DNA from 3 places in the Sphingomonas sp. NPDC079357 genome. Region 3 is predicted to be linked to each of the others. Evidence: riboswitches for the same ligand, from Rfam matches in the RefSeq annotation. Region 3 holds a riboswitch; each other region holds the start of a gene.

Region 1 (5,315 bases), on a different contig from region 3:
TCTCCGCCGCCAGCACGCCGTTGCGGACGCGTCCGCCCTGATACAGCGGCACCGTCACGCCCAATTGCGCATCCAGCCGGCGTTCTGGCGTCGTGAAGCTGTTGCCGCCGCGCAGGAAATTGTCGGTCAGCCCGGTCTGCGCCGAAGCACTCGGTCGTCCCTGCGCGCGCGCGATCGGCACGTTCTCGTCGTTGGCGCGCTGCGCCGCGCGCTGCGCGTTGAGCGTCGGATTGTCGCGATAGGCGCGCACCAGCGCCTCGCGCAGCGTCTCCGCCGACGCAGGGATCGCCCCGGCCAGCACCAGCGTGACGGCAACCGATGACAGCAGCGACGGCGAGCGAAGGCGCAAGGGGGTGATCCTTAGAAGGTGAAATTGCGCGGGCGCGCGAAGCCGGGAAGCGGGACCGAATCGATGTCTGCGAACGGCGTCAGCGCAGTCGCCGCGCCGCGGTGCGTTCCTGCCGCCAGCCGGAACACGCCACGATCGACCAGTCCGCTGACGATCCGCCCGCCATCGGCGACCTGCGACGCCAGCGTCGACGGCAGCTCCTCGATCGCGCCGTCGACGATCAGTACGTCATAGGGCGCGCCGGCCGGATGGCCGTGCTCCAGCGGCCCTTCGACCAGCGTGACGTTAGGGGTCTGCGCCAGCGCGTCGCGCGCATGCGCGGCCAGCGCGGGAAGTGATTCCACGGCGACCACCTCGGCGACCAGCGACGCCAGCACCGCGGCGGTATAGCCCGCCGCCGCGCCGATCAGCAGCACGCGGTCACCCGGCTGCAACCGCGCCTGCACCAGCAGCCGCGCGGTGGCGAGCGGCGTGTTGAGCGCGCGCCCCTGCCCCAGCTCGACCGCGCGATCGACATAGGCGAGCGCGGCGGCGTGCGCGGGCACAAAGCGCTCCCGCGGCACCTCGGCCATCGCCGCGACGATGCGCGGATCGTTGACCTGCGTGGTGCGCAACTGGCTGGCGACCATCGCCTGGCGCATCGCGGTGAAATCGTCATTCCGGAGAGCGGGGGCGGAGAGGGTCATGAGCCGTCCTGTGGCATAGCTGTTTTATCGATGCAACACACGTTGCGCCAACGGGCTTGTATCGCGCGCGGAACACACTTTGCAATCGGCGGCTTGACATCATGCCGCCACGCCCGCATCTGCGCGCCCTCACCGGCCTCGAGGCGCGATGGCGGAGTGGTGACGCAGAGGACTGCAAATCCTTGCACCCGGGTTCGATTCCCGGTCGCGCCTCCAGCGGCCCGTGTCATCCGGGCCGCCCGACCGGAACAATGTAGCGCTGCCCCGTGGCGGTGATGCCGGTCTCGACGGTCAGCCCGTAGGTCTCGCCGACCAGCGCGGCGGTCAGCACGTCCTCCGCCGCCCCGGACGCCACCACGCGACCGTCACGTAGCAGCACGACATCGTCCGCCAGCCGCGCCGCGAGGTTCAGGTCGTGGACCACCAGCACCACCCCGCTACCCCCCGCCGCAACCGCGCGAAGCTGCGCGCCGACCTCGAGCTGGTGCGCCGGGTCAAGGCTGGCGAGCGGCTCGTCGGCGAGCAGCCACTCGGGCTGTCCGGCGAGCACCCGCGCCAGCAAGGCGCGCGCGCGCTCCCCGCCCGACAGATGCTCGACCCCGCGCCGCGCGAAGCCGGTCATGCCGGTCGCGGCAAGCGCCGCCTCCACCGCGACGCGGTCCGCAGCCGTCTCGCCCCAGCGCCCGCGCCACGGCAGTCGCCCGAGTGCGACCAGCGTCGCCACGTCGATGTTCCAGTGCACGTCCGCCGCCTGCGGCAGAAAGCCGATCCGCCGCGCCCGTGCCTGCGCCGACAGCGCCCGCACGTCGGCCCCATCCAGCGCCGCACGCCCGGTCGCGGGTACGTGCAGCCCGGCGAGGCACGCCAGCAGGCTGCTCTTCCCCGCCCCGTTCGGGCCGAGCAGCGCGGTGACACGCCCGCCCGCAAAGGCGGCATCGACCGACTCCAGAACGGTCTTGCCGCCTAGCGTCAGCGTGACGCCTTCCGCTGACAGCATGCTCATGCCAGCCGCCGCCGCATCGCGATCAGCAGGTAGAGGAAGAACGGCCCGCCCAGCATCGACATCGCGATCCCGAGTCGCAGCTCGCTGACCGTCGGGGCCAGCCGCACGAGGCTGTCCGCCAGCGTCAGCAGCAACGCACCGGCCAGCGCAGCGGGCAGCAAGGTCGCGGACGGGCGATGCCCCGCAAACGGCCGGACGAGATGCGGCACGATCAGCCCGACGAATCCGATTACCCCCGCCGCCGCCACCGACGCGCCGACCGTCAGCGCGACGCCGACGATCACCGCCAGTTGCAGTCGCCGTGGATCGACTCCCATCGACCGCGCCGCCTGTTCGCCCAGCGTCAGCGCGTCGAGCGACCGCGCGGTCCGTGCCAGCACCGCCAGCCCCAGCGCGATCAGTGGCACCGACACCATCACCTCGTCCCAGCTCCGGTCGGTCAGCGCGCCCATCAGCCATGTCATGATCTCCGACGCGGCGAAGGGCGTCGGCGCGAGGCTGAGCGCCAGCGCGGTCAGCGAGCCGGTGATACTGGTCAGAATCATCCCCGCGAGCGTGAACAGGATCAGGCTGCCCGACCGCCCCGCGATCAGCGCAAGCGCCCCCATCGTGACCGCGGCGCCGGTCAACGCGAAACCAGGCAACAGCCACGTCTGCGCCGCGTAACCGAAATACAGCGAGCACACCGCCCCGAACGCCGCCCCGGACGACACGCCGAACAGCCCCGGATCGGCGAGCGGGTTGCGCAGATAGCCCTGCATCGTCGCCCCCGACATGCCCAGCGCCGCGCCGACCGCCAGCGCAAGGATCGTGCGCGGCAGTCGCAGCTCGACGATGATGATCGAGCGCGGATCGGCGGCGGTCCAGCCGTCGAGCGGCACCCACACCTTGCCCGCCGCCACCGACAGCATGGCGACGAGCAGCACGCCCACTGCCAGCAGCATCGTCGCGCGCGTCATCGTGCCGCCACCTGCGCGCGCACGGCCCGCAACCGCGCTATCGCATCGACGATCGTCGGCCCGCCGCAATTCATCAGCCGCCCGGCGAACGGCGCGATCGTCACGCGCGTTCCCAGCCGCCGCAATGCGCGATGCCGCTCCATCCGCTCCCCCGCCCCTTGCGCGGCGGCGACCGACAGCACGACGCGCGGCGGATCAGCGAGCAGATATTCCAGCGGCAAAACGTCCCAGCGCTTCAGCCCATAGCCCGCGCTCGCGTTGCGAAACCCGGCCAGCCGCAGCATTTCGTCGGGCAGCGTCCCTGCCCCCGGCACCAGCCCGCCCGGCCCGAAGATGACCGCCGGCACCGGGCGCACGGCGGCGGGATGTGCGGCCGCGGTGATCCGCCCGGCCAGCGCCGCTCCCCGCGCGGGATGCCCGATCGCGTCCGCAAGATCACGCACCTGCTGTGCGCTCTCCGCGATCGAGTCGGGCAGCGCGAATTGCCGCAGCCTGATATGCATCCGCGTCAGCGCCGCGACCGTGGCAGGCGCGACATGCCCGCTCGCCACGACCAGATCGGGACGCAACGCCACCACTTCCTCCGCCGTCCCCGAGGTCGCCGGAAAGCGCCGCGCCCAGGCGATCGGCACCGAGGTGGCGCGCGGATCGTGCGAATAGTGGCTGACCGCCGCGATCTGCGCCGGATCGGCGACCTGCATCAGCATCGCGTCTAGACAGGGGTTAATCGACACGACGCGCGGGGCTCGCGCCGGTGCCGCACCGGTCAGCGCCGGCACGGCCAAGGCGACCGCCGCCACGCGCACAATTCGAGAATATCTGTCGCTCAATCCGTCATCCCCACGCCGACCCGACCCGTTCGTCGTCGCGCGGGAAAATTCCCGATCGCCCGGCACACCCCGTCCGCGCGAAGGACAACCGCGATCGGGCAGGTCTCCTGGCTCCCGGGTCGTCGCCGTTCGCCCGGCCTTCCCGGAACGCACGCGATCCAGTGGCACACGGGGGGCGAGCGGCTCGCCGGTCACAGTTGCGGGGGCAGCTCCGGATCGTTGCCTACCGGATTCCCTCACCTGATCGCATCGCCGGGCCTAGCCGTCCGCCAGGGCGCGGGCAAGCGCCGCCAGCAGCGGCACGTCGACCGGCGGCATCGGCAGCCGTGCCAGCACCGGCGGGCGCTCCCAGCACAGCGCCTCCGCCGCCAGCGCCCGCGGTTCGCCACGCCACGCGACGCAGTGATACAGCAGCATCGTCACCGGCATGTCGGTGGCAAAGCCGAGCGGCATCAGCGCGTCGACTGCCACCCCGATCGCCAGCTCCTCGTCCAGCTCCCGAACCAGCGCAGCGGCGGGATGCTCGCCGGGCTCCACCTTGCCGCCGGGGAATTCCCACAGCCCGCCATGGCGTTTGTCGCGCGGACGTTGCTGCATCAGACAGCGCCCGTCCGCATCCACCAACGCCGCGGCGACCACCAGCATCGCTTTCGATCCTTCCTTAACCTGCCGCGGCTATCCTGCCGCCCATGCCACGTCCAGCCGCCCGCCGCTCCCGGTCCGACTTGCTTCGGTCGCTCGCCCGACAGTCGCGCGGCGCAACGGTGGTTGAATACGGGCTGATCGTCGCGCTGATCGCGCTCGCCGCGATCGGCGGCATGTCCGCGATCGGCCATCCGGTGACCGGGCTGTTCGCGTCGATCAACAGCAATCTGACGATGGTGCGTTAGCGCGCGAGGATCTGCGCTGTCCCAGGTTGCTGAACAAAATCATAGGCTCGCACTTAAACCTTTATCAACCCTGCGCTTCTAGAACGATCACTGATGGACCTGAACGGGACGTCGGCGGGTACAGAATTTAGGTTGCTACTGGAGATCGACATGCAGAAGATTCGCTCGTTCCTGAAGAACAGCAAGGGCGCGACCGCGATCGAATACGGGCTCATCGCTGCCCTGATCGCGGTGGCTGCGATCGCCGCGATGCGCGGCATCGGCACGCAGCTCAACACCACCTTCTCCAACGTTCAGACGAAGATGGCGAACAATCCGGGCTAAGCGTTGAACGACGGTAACCAATAGGGCGGCGGGACAATGGTCCCGCCGCCCTTTTCTTTGTCACATTCACCGGGCGCCTAGCCGACGCGCCCCATCTTCAGAAACTTCATACGGCGATCCTGCCGCAGCGCGTCCGGCGTCAGCAACGCCAGATCCCGCAGCATCCGCTCGAGGCAATCGCCCAGCGCGCGGATCGCGCCGTCGCGGTCACGATGCGCGCCGCCCAGCGGCTCGGGGACGATCGCGTCGATCACGCCCAACGCCTTCAGGTCCT
Region 2 (5,315 bases), on a different contig from region 3:
TCTCGACGCGCGCGAACAGCCGGACATTGCCCGACAACGGCAGCTCGCCGCGCAGATCGACCAGTGTGTAGCCGTCCAGCCGGGTGGCGTTGCTGGCATTGTCGAACGACTTGCCCGCGAATCGCGCCGCAACGCCGAACGAGCCGGACTCCGCGAACGTGTAGGTCGCAGACACGTTGGCGGTGTCGCGCGGGCGACGCGGCAGCCAGTTGCCGAAGGTGCGGCCCGGCGAGCGGTCCTCCGACAGCACCCAGCTGTAATTGCCGTCGAGGCTGAGGTGTTCACCGACCTGCGCGCGCGCGACCGCCTCGACGCCGCGCGCGAAGGCGCGCGCGACATTCTGGTAATAGCCGAAACGCTGCTCGGTGGTCGAACCCGGCACGAAACAGAGCGGGTCGGTGGTGCCGGAATTGCAGCCGGTGTAGACGATCTGGTCGCGGCTGCGGCGCTCGAAATAGGTGCCGCCGAGCGCGTAGCGACCGTCCATGAAGCGCTGCTCGGCGCCGGCCTCCCAGCCCTTGGCGCGCTCGGGGTTGAGCGCCTGATTACCGTATTCCGAGAAGAGCTGGTACAGGGTCGGCGCCTTGAAACCCTCGCTGTAGCTGGCGCGCAGCACGGTGCCGGTCGGCAGCACCCAGTTCGCGCCGCCCGCGAACAGCGTTTGGGTGCCGAAGCGGCTGTGATCGTCGTGGCGCACGCCGCCGTTGAGCGTCAGCCCGTCGAGCGGCGAGAGGTTGAGCTGGCCGTAGAAGCTGGTCAGCTCGGCGCGGCCGCCGGCCGGGGTGCCGAGCGCATAGGGTGGGGAGAAGTCGGAGGAAGCGGTGCTGAAGCGGCTGACCTCGTTCTCGACTCCGAACACCGCGTCGACGCCCTTGGTGACCGCGAGCGTACCCTGATATTCGAGGCGATGGTTGCGGCCGAGCGCGGCGAAGGTCTGCGTCTGCTGCACCTGATCAGGATTGTAATTGTCGCGATCGGTGTCGGTGTAGCCATAACCGAAGCGGTTGCGCAGCCGCGCGTCGAACAGGTCGATGTTGAGGCCGGCATAGCCGACGAACTCGCGGGTCAGGCCATATTCGGGGGTGTCGCCGCTGAAGCCGTCGAAGTCGTTGCGGCCGTTGGCATAGGAACCGCGCAGGTCGGCGCTGATGCCGGGCGCGATCGTCAGAACGGCGCGCGCCTGCACATTCTGGTTGCGGTAGCCGTCGCGCTCGGTGCCCGCCGCCAGCGCGGAGATGCCGTCGGTGGTGAAGGTCTGCGCGCCGACGCGCCACGCGAGCGGGCCAGTGGTGCCGCCGAGCGCGGCGCGCGCGCTGACCGTCTCGCGCGAGCCGCCCTCGAGGTCGATGCTGCCTTCGAGCGTGGCGGTCGGCAGCGGGGTGACGATGTTGACGACGCCGCCGATCGCCTGGCTGCCCCACAGGATCGACTGCGGCCCGCGCAACACCTCGATCCGCGACGCATCGCCGATCAGCAGGTTGGCGAAATTGTAGCCGCCGCCGGGCGAGGACGGATCGTTGATCTTGACCCCGTCGATGACGACGACGGTCTGGTCGGCCTCCGCGCCGCGGATGCGCAGCGAGGTGCTGGTGCCATAGCCGCCGTTGCGCGACAGCGAGACGCCGGGCGTGCGCAGCAGCAGGTCGGCGACCGACAGATCCTGCGCGCGGTCGATCGCGTTCTTGTCGAGCACGGTGACCGAGGCGGCGACGCGATCGGCCTCGACCGGGGCGCGGTTGGCGGCGACGACGATGTCGGCGCCGGTATCGGTCGCGGCAGCGTCGGGACGCGGCGCTTCCTGCGCGAACGCCGCCGTCGAGCAGAGGAGCAGCGGGAGGGCGGCGAGACGATGGAACATTGTTGATAACCCCTTGTGACGACGTGAAGCCGGGGGCGTGTCGCCGCGCGCGAGCGAACCCGCGGCGTCGACCGCCCACGGCGGTGATTATCGTCACGCTGGGTTCGTCCGCCGGGTTTGCCCCGTGCGGCCTTCCCGTCCGTTCGGCGCACCCTGGCCGAGCGAAGGACGATCACGAACAGGCAGGTCTCCTGGCTCACGGGTCGTCGCCGATGCGCGCCGCCTTCTCAGCCCGGTGGGGCCAATGGCGTGTGGCGCGCGGGCTCGCCGCTTACAGTTGCAGGGGCAGCCGGGGTTTACCCGTTCCCTTTTGATCCCCGGTCAAGGGGAACCTGTCGCGGCGCGCGCCCTAGCCGGGGGCGCAGCGCGGGTCAATCGCGGCGCCGTTGCGGCGGCGAGGCGCAGACCCCATCTCCCGCGCAGCCCGGCCCCGCCGCCCAGCCGGCCGACATCAAGGACAAGCATATGACCGATTACACGAAGACCGACGAGGCGCTGGCCAAGCTGACGCCCGAGCAATTCTATGTGACGCAGCAGAGCGGGACCGAGCGGCCCGGCACGGGAGAGTATCTCGGCAACAAGCGCGCGGGCATCTATGTCGATATCGTCTCGGGCGAGCCGCTGTTCGCCTCCGCCGACAAGTACGAGTCGCATTGCGGCTGGCCCAGTTTTACGCGCCCGATCGACGCCGCGCGCGTCACCGAGCTGCACGACGCCACGCATGGCATGGTCCGCACCGAGGTGCGCTCGGCGGGCGCGGACAGCCACCTTGGCCATGTGTTCGAGGATGGACCGCGCGATCGCGGAGGTTTGCGTTACTGCATCAACTCCGCCGCGCTGCGCTTCGTGCCGCGTGAGGAGATGGAAGCGCAGGGCTATGGCGCGTATCTCGATCAGGTCGAGGATGTCGGCTGACTTGACCTGATCGACGCGTGGCGCTTTGACGCCGCGCTTTCGACGAGGGGCGGCATGAACGATTGGGAGGAACGCGCGGCGCGCCGCGCCGGGGAGCGCGAACGGCGCGCGCAGGAACGGGTCGCCAGCGCGCTCGCGCGTACCGAGCAGCGCGCCGTCGATCGCGAGGCGGCGTCGCGGCTCCGCGAGGAGGCGCGCACCGCCCGCCGCGTCGAGGAGGAACAGCGCCGCGCCACGCTGGTCGAGGAACGCGAGGCGCGCCCGCGCCGCCGCCAGAGCACCGGCGCGCTCGCCCGCACCGGCGAGCAGCGCGTCGAGCGCGACACGCGCCACTATGCCACCGACAGGGACCCCGCGCGCATCCGCACGCTCGCGGCGCGCGGCGCGAAGCCCGAGGCGCTGGCAGCGGTGTTCGGGGTGCCGGTCGCCGAGATCGAGGCGGTGCTGGCCGCCGACTGACCGCGCCGCTATGTCGCTGGCGATGACCGACGATCGCGACGCCCGCCACAATGAAAAAATGCGCCGCGTGCAGACCGCGCGCCGCGTGATGATGGAGAGCAAGACGGTCGAGAAGGGCCTGCTGATCGTCCACACCGGCGCGGGCAAGGGCAAGTCGACCGCCGCCTTCGGCATGGCGGTGCGCGCGATGGGGCACGGGATGAAGGTCGGCGTCGTGCAATTCGTGAAAGGCGCGATGACCACCGGCGAAAAGGCGATCTTCGACGCTTTCCCCGAGCTGGTCGAATTCCGCGCGATGGGTGATGGCTTCACCTGGGACACGCAGGATCGCGCGCGCGACGTGGCGAGCGCCCGCGCGGCGTGGGACGAGGTGCGGCGGATGCTCGCCGATCCCGGCATCGCGATGGTGATCGCCGATGAGCTGAACATCGTGCTGCGCTATGACTATCTGCCCGTCGACGAGGTGGTGGCAGTGGCGACCGCGCGTGCGCCGATGAAGCATCTGGTCGTCACCGGGCGCAACGCACCGGACGCGCTGATCGAGGTCGCCGATCTGGTCACGGAGATGACGCAGGTCAAACACCCGTTTCGCGGCGGGGTGAAGGCACATGCCGGGGTGGAATTCTGATCAGTCGTCGGCGCGGTACACTCCCGGGCCGCCAGCCTGGCGCAGATGATAGTAACTTTCCGTCGATTGACACGGCCGGCAGACAGGCGCACGTTCCTTAACCATAAAAGCAAGTAAAGAGTCGCTTCGCTGTTGCCGATCGTTATGTTGGCGGGGGGGTGTCGTGACTCACGAAGCGATAGGCGTCGACGCATATCCTGTGCCGGCCAAGCGCCGGCTGAAAATTTACGCTTTCGATCCGCAGGCTTCGGTGGAACTGGCGACCGCTGTCATCAACGATGCGGTGGTGGAACTGCCGTGGGAGACGCGATGGGAGACGCCGATCGCTCCCGGCCCGGTGAACGACTATCTGGAGGTCGTCGACTTCGATCCGGCATCGGGCGTCTTCTATGCGCCGGTCGATCTGGACCATCCGTTGTTGCTGGCGCAGAATGGTTTGCCGCCGTCCGAGGGACGTCCGCAATTTCATCAACAGATGGTCTTTGCGGTGGCAATGCGGACGATCCGCTCGTTCGAGCGGGCGCTGGGACGTTTCGTGCTGTGGGCGGCCGACCCCGAGGGGCGCACGTCCGCCGACCCGATCGAACGCAGCTTCACGCGCAAGCTCCGCATCTATCCACACGCACTGCGCGAGGCGAATGCCTATTACAGCCCGCAGAAGCGGGCGTTGCTGTTCGGCTATTTTCGCCCAACGCCAGTGGGCGCGCGGCCCGTCGATGCGCATTGGGTGTTCACCTGTCTGTCGCAGGATATCGTCGCGCACGAGACGACCCACGCGATCCTGCACGGGATGCAGCGTCGCTCGATCGAGCCGTCGACGATCGACTCGCTGGCTTTCCACGAAGGCTTTGCGGACATCGTCGCGCTGCTCCAGCATTTCGGAATGACCGCGGTGGTCAGCCACCAACTGGCGGCGAGCCGGGGATCGTTGCGCACACCCGGATTGCTGACCGGGCTGGCCGAGCAGTTCGGGCGCGCGAAGGGCGGACTGGGTGCGTTGCGCTACGCCCTGTCGCTGTTGAGCGACGATGCGCGGGCGGCGGGCGGCAATGCGCCCCCGCGCCGGACACTCGCGACCACCACTGAGGCCCATGCGCGCGGCGGCTTTCTGGTGGCGGCGGTCTTCGACGCGTTCGTCACCATCTATGAGCGCCGCACCGTCGACCTGATCCGGCTCGCGCGGGCTGCCGACCCACGGAGCGATGCCGAACTCTCCCCTGACCTGATCGCGCGATTGGCCCGCGAGGCGGAGAAGGCGGCTGACCATGTGCTGCGGATGTGCGTGCGTGCGCTCGACTATCTGCCGCCGACCGGGGGCGGTTCGGCGAGTATCTCCGCGCGATCGTCACCGCCGATGCCGATCTCGTGCCCAGCGATCCGATGCGCTACCGCATCGCGTTCGTCGAGGCGTTCCGCAAACATGGCATCACGGTGCCGGGATGCATCTCGATGGCC
Region 3 (5,315 bases):
AGGCTGCCTGCGGTCGTCGTCGGCAATAATGTCGTCATGGTCAGTACCTTCTCGCAATCGTCGGGATTAAAGCGCGCCGCTCGCGGACCAGCGCGCAAGTGCTGCGCCATGCGGCTTGATGAATTGCTCTTCGGCAAATCGGCCCTGCTCGACCGCCAGCCGACTGCGTTCCTCGCGATCATAGACGATGCGCGTGAGCGAATAATCCTGATAGGTCAGGCTCGGCCGGTATTGTTCGGCGGCGACTGAATTGGCATTGTAGATCTCGGGCCGATAGATTTTCTGGAACGTCTCCATCGTGCTGATCGTGCTGGCGAGTTCCAGATCGGTATAATCGCCGACCAGATCACCGATGTGATAGAAGGCCAGTGGCGCGACGCCGTGCGGCGGCATGAAATATCGCGCGCTCATTCCCATTTTTGCGAAATAGCCGTCGGTCGGGGAGATATCGGCGGTGCGATATTCGACGCCGAGGATCGGATGGACATTCGCAGTGCGCTGATAAGCCTGCTTGCTCGACACGCTCAGGCAGATCACCGGCGGCTTGGTAAAATTGTCGCGATAGGCGGCCGAGGTCAAAAAGCGTTTGAAAAGGTTGCCGTGCAGATCACCGAATTCTTCAGGCGGGCGACCATGGCCGTTGCTTCGTGAATGCTCCGGCAACACGACGCTGAAGTCGTAATCGCGGATATACGACGAGAAGTTGTTGCCGACCATGCCGTCGGTGCGGGTGCCCCTGCGCCGATCGACCACCGCGGTGTGCAGAATCTCGATCAGCGGAAAGGCATCATCGGCACCACCGTCCGCGATTTGCAGCGCGGCCGAGATGATCCGCAACTCGACCTTATATCGGTCTCCAGCCGGATTATCCCAATGCATCAATGAATTAAATCGATGATCGATCATCGCGAGCGTCTTGCGCAGATTGTCCTGACGACACGCGCCGCGCGCCAGGTTCGCGAAATTGGTAGTGATGCGGGTATTGTCGGCGGGACGATAATCCTCGTCGAAGGCGATGCTGCTGATCGTGAACGTGAAGCCGCTATTCGTCATGACTCACCTGCTTGTACGGGCAGGGATCACGGAAGAGCGCGCCAGGCGTGATCCGGCGTGGGCGGCGATACGCCACGCGCCATGCGTCGAGCGCGATCCGCCGGAGGAACCCCCGTCCGAGGAACGTTATAGCGTCGGAGGCAGGTCTCCTGGCTCACGGGTCAACACGGTGGCTCCGGCCTTCCCGGGCGCCTCGCGGGCGCCCAGTGACACGAATTGGAGCCGCCGCTCGCCGCTTACAGTTGCGGGGGCAGCGCCGGACTCTGCCCCGAAAGGCATCACCGGCTTCCCGTCTTAGCCCCATCGCCACGCCTGGGATGAGGAACCTCGACGAACGGGTTGGACACGATCGGCGACACGCTGTCAACAGTGATATAAAGATATCCTTATGTCTTGATATCCAGCAACCCGCCCGGCCAGGCTTTTGGAGCGACCGGGTGACGGTCCATTTCCGCGATCCGACGACACTGGTCCGCCCCGCCAGCGGGTCGCCCGACCCACTGCGCGGCGTCGTCCCCGCCGCAAGCATATTGACCCGCCCGCATGCCTGTCCGAAGGCACGGATCATGCGCTTCTTTTCCGACAACGCCGCCCCGGTTCACCCTGCCGTGCTGGGCGCAATCGCCGCGGCCGACATGCTCGACACTGCCTATGACGGCGATCGCTGGTCGAAGGCGCTCGACGAACGTTTCTCGGCGCTGTTCGAAACCGCCGTGCGCGTGTTGTGGGTGCCGAGCGGCACCGCCGCCAATTGCCTCGCGCTCGCCGCCTTGTGCCCGCCGCACGGGTCGGTGGTCTGCCACCGCGAGGCGCATATCCAGAATGACGAATGCGGCGCACCCGAATTCTACACGCATGGCGCCAAGCTGCTGCTGGCCGAGGGCGCCGGCGCCAAGCTGACCCCCATCACCGCCGCGGCGGTGCTTGATCGCCAGCGCTATGACGTCCACCAACAGCGCCCGCACGCGCTGTCGATCACCAACGCCACTGAATATGGCCGCGTCTACACGCCCGCCGAGGTGGCGGCGCTCGGCGCGCTGGCGAAAGAGCGCAGGCTCGGCTTCCATATCGACGGCGCACGCTTCGCCAATGCGGTCGTCTCGACCGGTGCGTCACCCGCCGACCTCACGTGGCGCGGCGGGGCGGATGTGCTCAGCTTCGGCTTCGTCAAAAACGGTGGCATGAACGCCGAGGCGTTGGTGTTCTTCGATCACGCCCTCGCCGACGCGACGCTCTATCGCCGCAAGCGCGCCGGGCATCTATTGTCAAAGGGTCGCTATCTCGCCGCGCAATTGCTCGCGATGCTCGATGACGACGTGTGGTTGAAGTGCGCGCGCAACGCCAATGCCGGCGCGGCGCTGCTCGCGCAGGCGGCGGGCGCGCGGCTGCTCCACCCGGTCGAGGCAAACGAAGTGTTTCTGCGCGTCACCGCCGATGAGGCCGCGCGCCTGCGCACCGCCGGATTCGATTTCTACGACTGGGGCGTGGGTGAGGCGCGGCTGGTGGTCAGCTGGAACCAGCGGCCTGCGGACATCCGCCCGCTTGCCGACGCGATCGCCGCGCTCGGATGAGTCCCGCCGATCCACCCAACAGCACCCGCGCTGCGGTGCTGGTGCCGTTCGCGCTGGTGGTACTGATCTGGGGCTCGACCTGGATCGTGATCCGCGACCAGCTCCACGGCGGCGCGGTCGCGGTGCCGGCGAGCTGGTCGGTCAGCTACCGCTTTCTCGTCGCCGGCGTGACGCTGGCGGCGGTGGCGGCGTGGCAGCGCGCCCCCGGCACGCGCGTGTTGTTCGGGCAATCCGGTTTCTGGCGCTTCGCCGCATTGCTCGGCGTCTTCCAGTTCGTGCTCAACTTTAACTTCGTTTATCGCGCCGAGGAGCATATCACCTCGGGACTGGTCGCGGTGATCTTCGCGCTGCTACTCGTCCCTAACGCCCTGTTCGCCCGCATCTTTCTTGGGCAGCGGCTCGGGCGGCAATTGCTGGTCGGATCCGCGATTGCGATGGGCGGGGTGGCGCTGCTGTTCATCAAGGAAGCGCGCAGCGATCCCGGCGGGCCGGCCGAATCGCTGATCGGCATCGCCTTCACCCTCTGCGCGATCCTGTCCGCCTCCACCGCCAACGTCATGCAGGCGACAAAGACCGCGACGCGCTATCCGATGATCCCGACGCTCGCCACCGCGATGCTGATCGGCGCGGCGATCGACGCCGGCTGGGCGTGGGGTACCACCGGCGCGCCGGTCTTCGATCTCCGCCCCGGCTATGTCGCGGGCGTGCTGTACCTCGGCATTGTCGCCTCGGCGCTCGCCTTCACCTTGTATTTCCGCATCATCCGCACGATCGGCCCGGCCAAGGCCGCCTATAACGGCGTGATCGTCCCGGTCATCGCGATGCTGCTGTCGACCGTCTTCGAGGGCTATCGCTGGACGCTGCTCGCGGCGGCGGGAGCGGGGCTGGCCGCGGTCGGGCTGGTGGTGGCGCTCAGCGCGCGCAGGCCGGCACGATAATCGGGGTAGCGCGGCTGCCAGTTCAACACGCGCTTCGCCTTGCCGTTGGCCACGCGGCGATTCTCGGCATGGAAGCCGCGCGCGGCCGGCGACAGCTGTTCCAGCGGCACAACCGGTGGCGGCGCGAGGCCCAGCAATTGCGCGGCATGAGCGACGACATCGTCCTGCGCCGCCGGGAGATCATCGGCGAGATTGTACGCCCCCGCCGGCGCGTCGAACCCGGCGATAACGCCGCGTGCCAGGTCCGCGACATGCACGCGGCTGAACACCTGCCCCGCAATGCCGGTGCGATGCGCCTCGCCCTGCGCCACCCGGTCGAGCGGTGAGCGGCCCGGGCCGTAGATGCCGGGCAAGCGGAAGACCCGCGCCCCCGCCGCGACCCAGCCGGCGTCGGCGACATTGCGCAACGGCCGCCGCCCGCGGTCGGCGGCAGCATGCTCGTCCACCCACGCTCCGCCGGTATCGCCATAGACGCCGGTCGACGAAAGATAGCCCAGCCAGCGCCCGGCCAGCTCGCCCGTATAGTGCCGCAGCACCGGATCGCCCGCGTCGTCGGGCGGCACCGACGACAGCACATGCGTGCTCGCCGCCAGCCCCGCCGTTACCGCGGCCTCGTCGTCGAAGCGGATGGTCCCGTCGCGCCCGTCACGCGTCGTGGCAAGGAACGGCGCGCCCGCCGCTTCCACGACAGCGCGCGCCGCATATCCCAGTCCAAAGACGAACAACCGCACCTGCGACCTCCCGGTTAGCGTCGTTCCCAACGCGAAGCGGCTCACCTTCCCGCCTCGCTGCTTCGATCTGTTGCCGAAACTAGCGAGACGGGAAAGCGAGCCGACATCATATTCGCGCGTCAGCGCGTCGCGAAATGGCCTGTCAGGCGAAGCGTACCCGCGCGTCCACACGGCGGCGGCGCAGCGCGACGCCGGCCATCGCGAAGCCGGCGACCATCATCGCCCAGGTTGCCGGCTCCGGCACCGGCGAGGCGACATCCGCGCGGATCGTGTCGATCGAAAGATTGGCGATCGTCGACTGTCCGAACTTGCCCGTGACCGGATCGTAGTTCGCGATCCGTGCCTGGCCCTGCCCCGCATCGGCCGCACCCGGACGAACGGTGTCAAACGAGGTGAAATCGGGCCGGCTGAGCAGGTTGCTCAGCGAATCGAAAAACACGTAGAACAGCGTGTTGTCCGGCGGCAGCAGCGACAGATCGGTGTCCTCCGCCATGTAGTAGATCATGTCGGTGCCGCCCTTGCCCGCCGCGTCGGAAACGCGCGCGGTGCCGCTGAACGACCCGGCGAAATTGTAGGTCGCCGATCCGATCGTCAGCGCTGCGCTCACTGGCGATGCCGCGCCACGACCGTAGAGATACGCGGAGGTCGCGGTGCTCGTCAGCGTGCTGTCAGGCTTGCTCTCGACCGTGAAGATTGCGCTGAACGCCTTTCCAGCCAGATCCGCGCCGGCCGTCCCGAACGTCCCGACCGGATCGTAGCCGTTCATTACCTTGCCCGTTACCGTCACCGTGGTCGGCGCCGCCGCGGCCGGTACTGCCGCCACGGCCAGCGCCGCCGCGGCGCATTTCCAGACTGTCTGCATCATCAACACCCCTGTCTACGCAACTTGTGCGCCTACGAATGGAGAGTGGCTATGATCCAGACAAGCAAGGCTTATTATTAATGCTGCCCGACTTCGGGACGCTTTTGGACGGTGTGTACCGACCCGGGAACCACCCGCGCGGAGAACGGTTGTTGTCGCC

The links. Region 3 has a riboswitch for cobalamin ahead of ACI2JO_RS16330 (putative oxygenase MesX). Riboswitches for the same ligand answer to the same signal wherever they lie in the genome.
Region 1: another riboswitch for cobalamin. It lies ahead of ACI2JO_RS15550 (ABC transporter substrate-binding protein); the one in region 3 lies ahead of ACI2JO_RS16330 (putative oxygenase MesX).
Region 2: another riboswitch for cobalamin. It lies ahead of ACI2JO_RS05625 (TonB-dependent receptor plug domain-containing protein); the one in region 3 lies ahead of ACI2JO_RS16330 (putative oxygenase MesX).

The regions. Positions count from the first base shown of each region.
Region 1 is NZ_JBJDOM010000005.1:173,611-178,925, reverse strand. Features, by position in the region: gene ACI2JO_RS15575 (TolC family outer membrane protein) at 1-349, opposite strand, end outside; gene ACI2JO_RS15570 (protein-L-isoaspartate O-methyltransferase) at 361-1,035, opposite strand; tRNA gene ACI2JO_RS15565 (tRNA-Cys) at 1,178-1,251, shown strand; gene ACI2JO_RS15560 (ABC transporter ATP-binding protein) at 1,262-2,038, opposite strand; gene ACI2JO_RS15555 (FecCD family ABC transporter permease) at 2,035-2,997, opposite strand; gene ACI2JO_RS15550 (ABC transporter substrate-binding protein) at 2,994-3,827, opposite strand; cobalamin riboswitch at 3,907-4,086, opposite strand; gene ACI2JO_RS15545 ((deoxy)nucleoside triphosphate pyrophosphohydrolase) at 4,086-4,472, opposite strand; gene ACI2JO_RS15540 (Flp family type IVb pilin) at 4,517-4,717, shown strand; gene ACI2JO_RS15535 (Flp family type IVb pilin) at 4,868-5,041, shown strand; gene ACI2JO_RS15530 (acetyl-CoA carboxylase carboxyltransferase subunit alpha) at 5,119-5,315, opposite strand, start outside.
Region 2 is NZ_JBJDOM010000001.1:1,196,869-1,202,183, reverse strand. Features, by position in the region: gene ACI2JO_RS05625 (TonB-dependent receptor plug domain-containing protein) at 1-1,858, opposite strand, end outside; cobalamin riboswitch at 2,022-2,209, opposite strand; gene msrB (peptide-methionine (R)-S-oxide reductase MsrB) at 2,324-2,773, shown strand; gene ACI2JO_RS05615 (hypothetical protein) at 2,828-3,232, shown strand; gene cobO (cob(I)yrinic acid a,c-diamide adenosyltransferase) at 3,255-3,860, shown strand; gene ACI2JO_RS05605 (hypothetical protein) at 4,003-5,127, opposite strand; gene ACI2JO_RS05600 (hypothetical protein) at 5,139-5,315, shown strand, end outside.
Region 3 is NZ_JBJDOM010000006.1:125,927-131,241, forward strand. Features, by position in the region: gene ACI2JO_RS16325 (methionine synthase) at 1-38, opposite strand, end outside; gene ACI2JO_RS16330 (putative oxygenase MesX) at 67-1,053, opposite strand; cobalamin riboswitch at 1,175-1,398, opposite strand; gene ACI2JO_RS16335 (threonine aldolase family protein) at 1,620-2,624, shown strand; gene ACI2JO_RS16340 (DMT family transporter) at 2,621-3,562, shown strand; gene ACI2JO_RS16345 (NAD(P)-dependent oxidoreductase) at 3,472-4,293, opposite strand; gene ACI2JO_RS16350 (PEPxxWA-CTERM sorting domain-containing protein) at 4,436-5,158, opposite strand.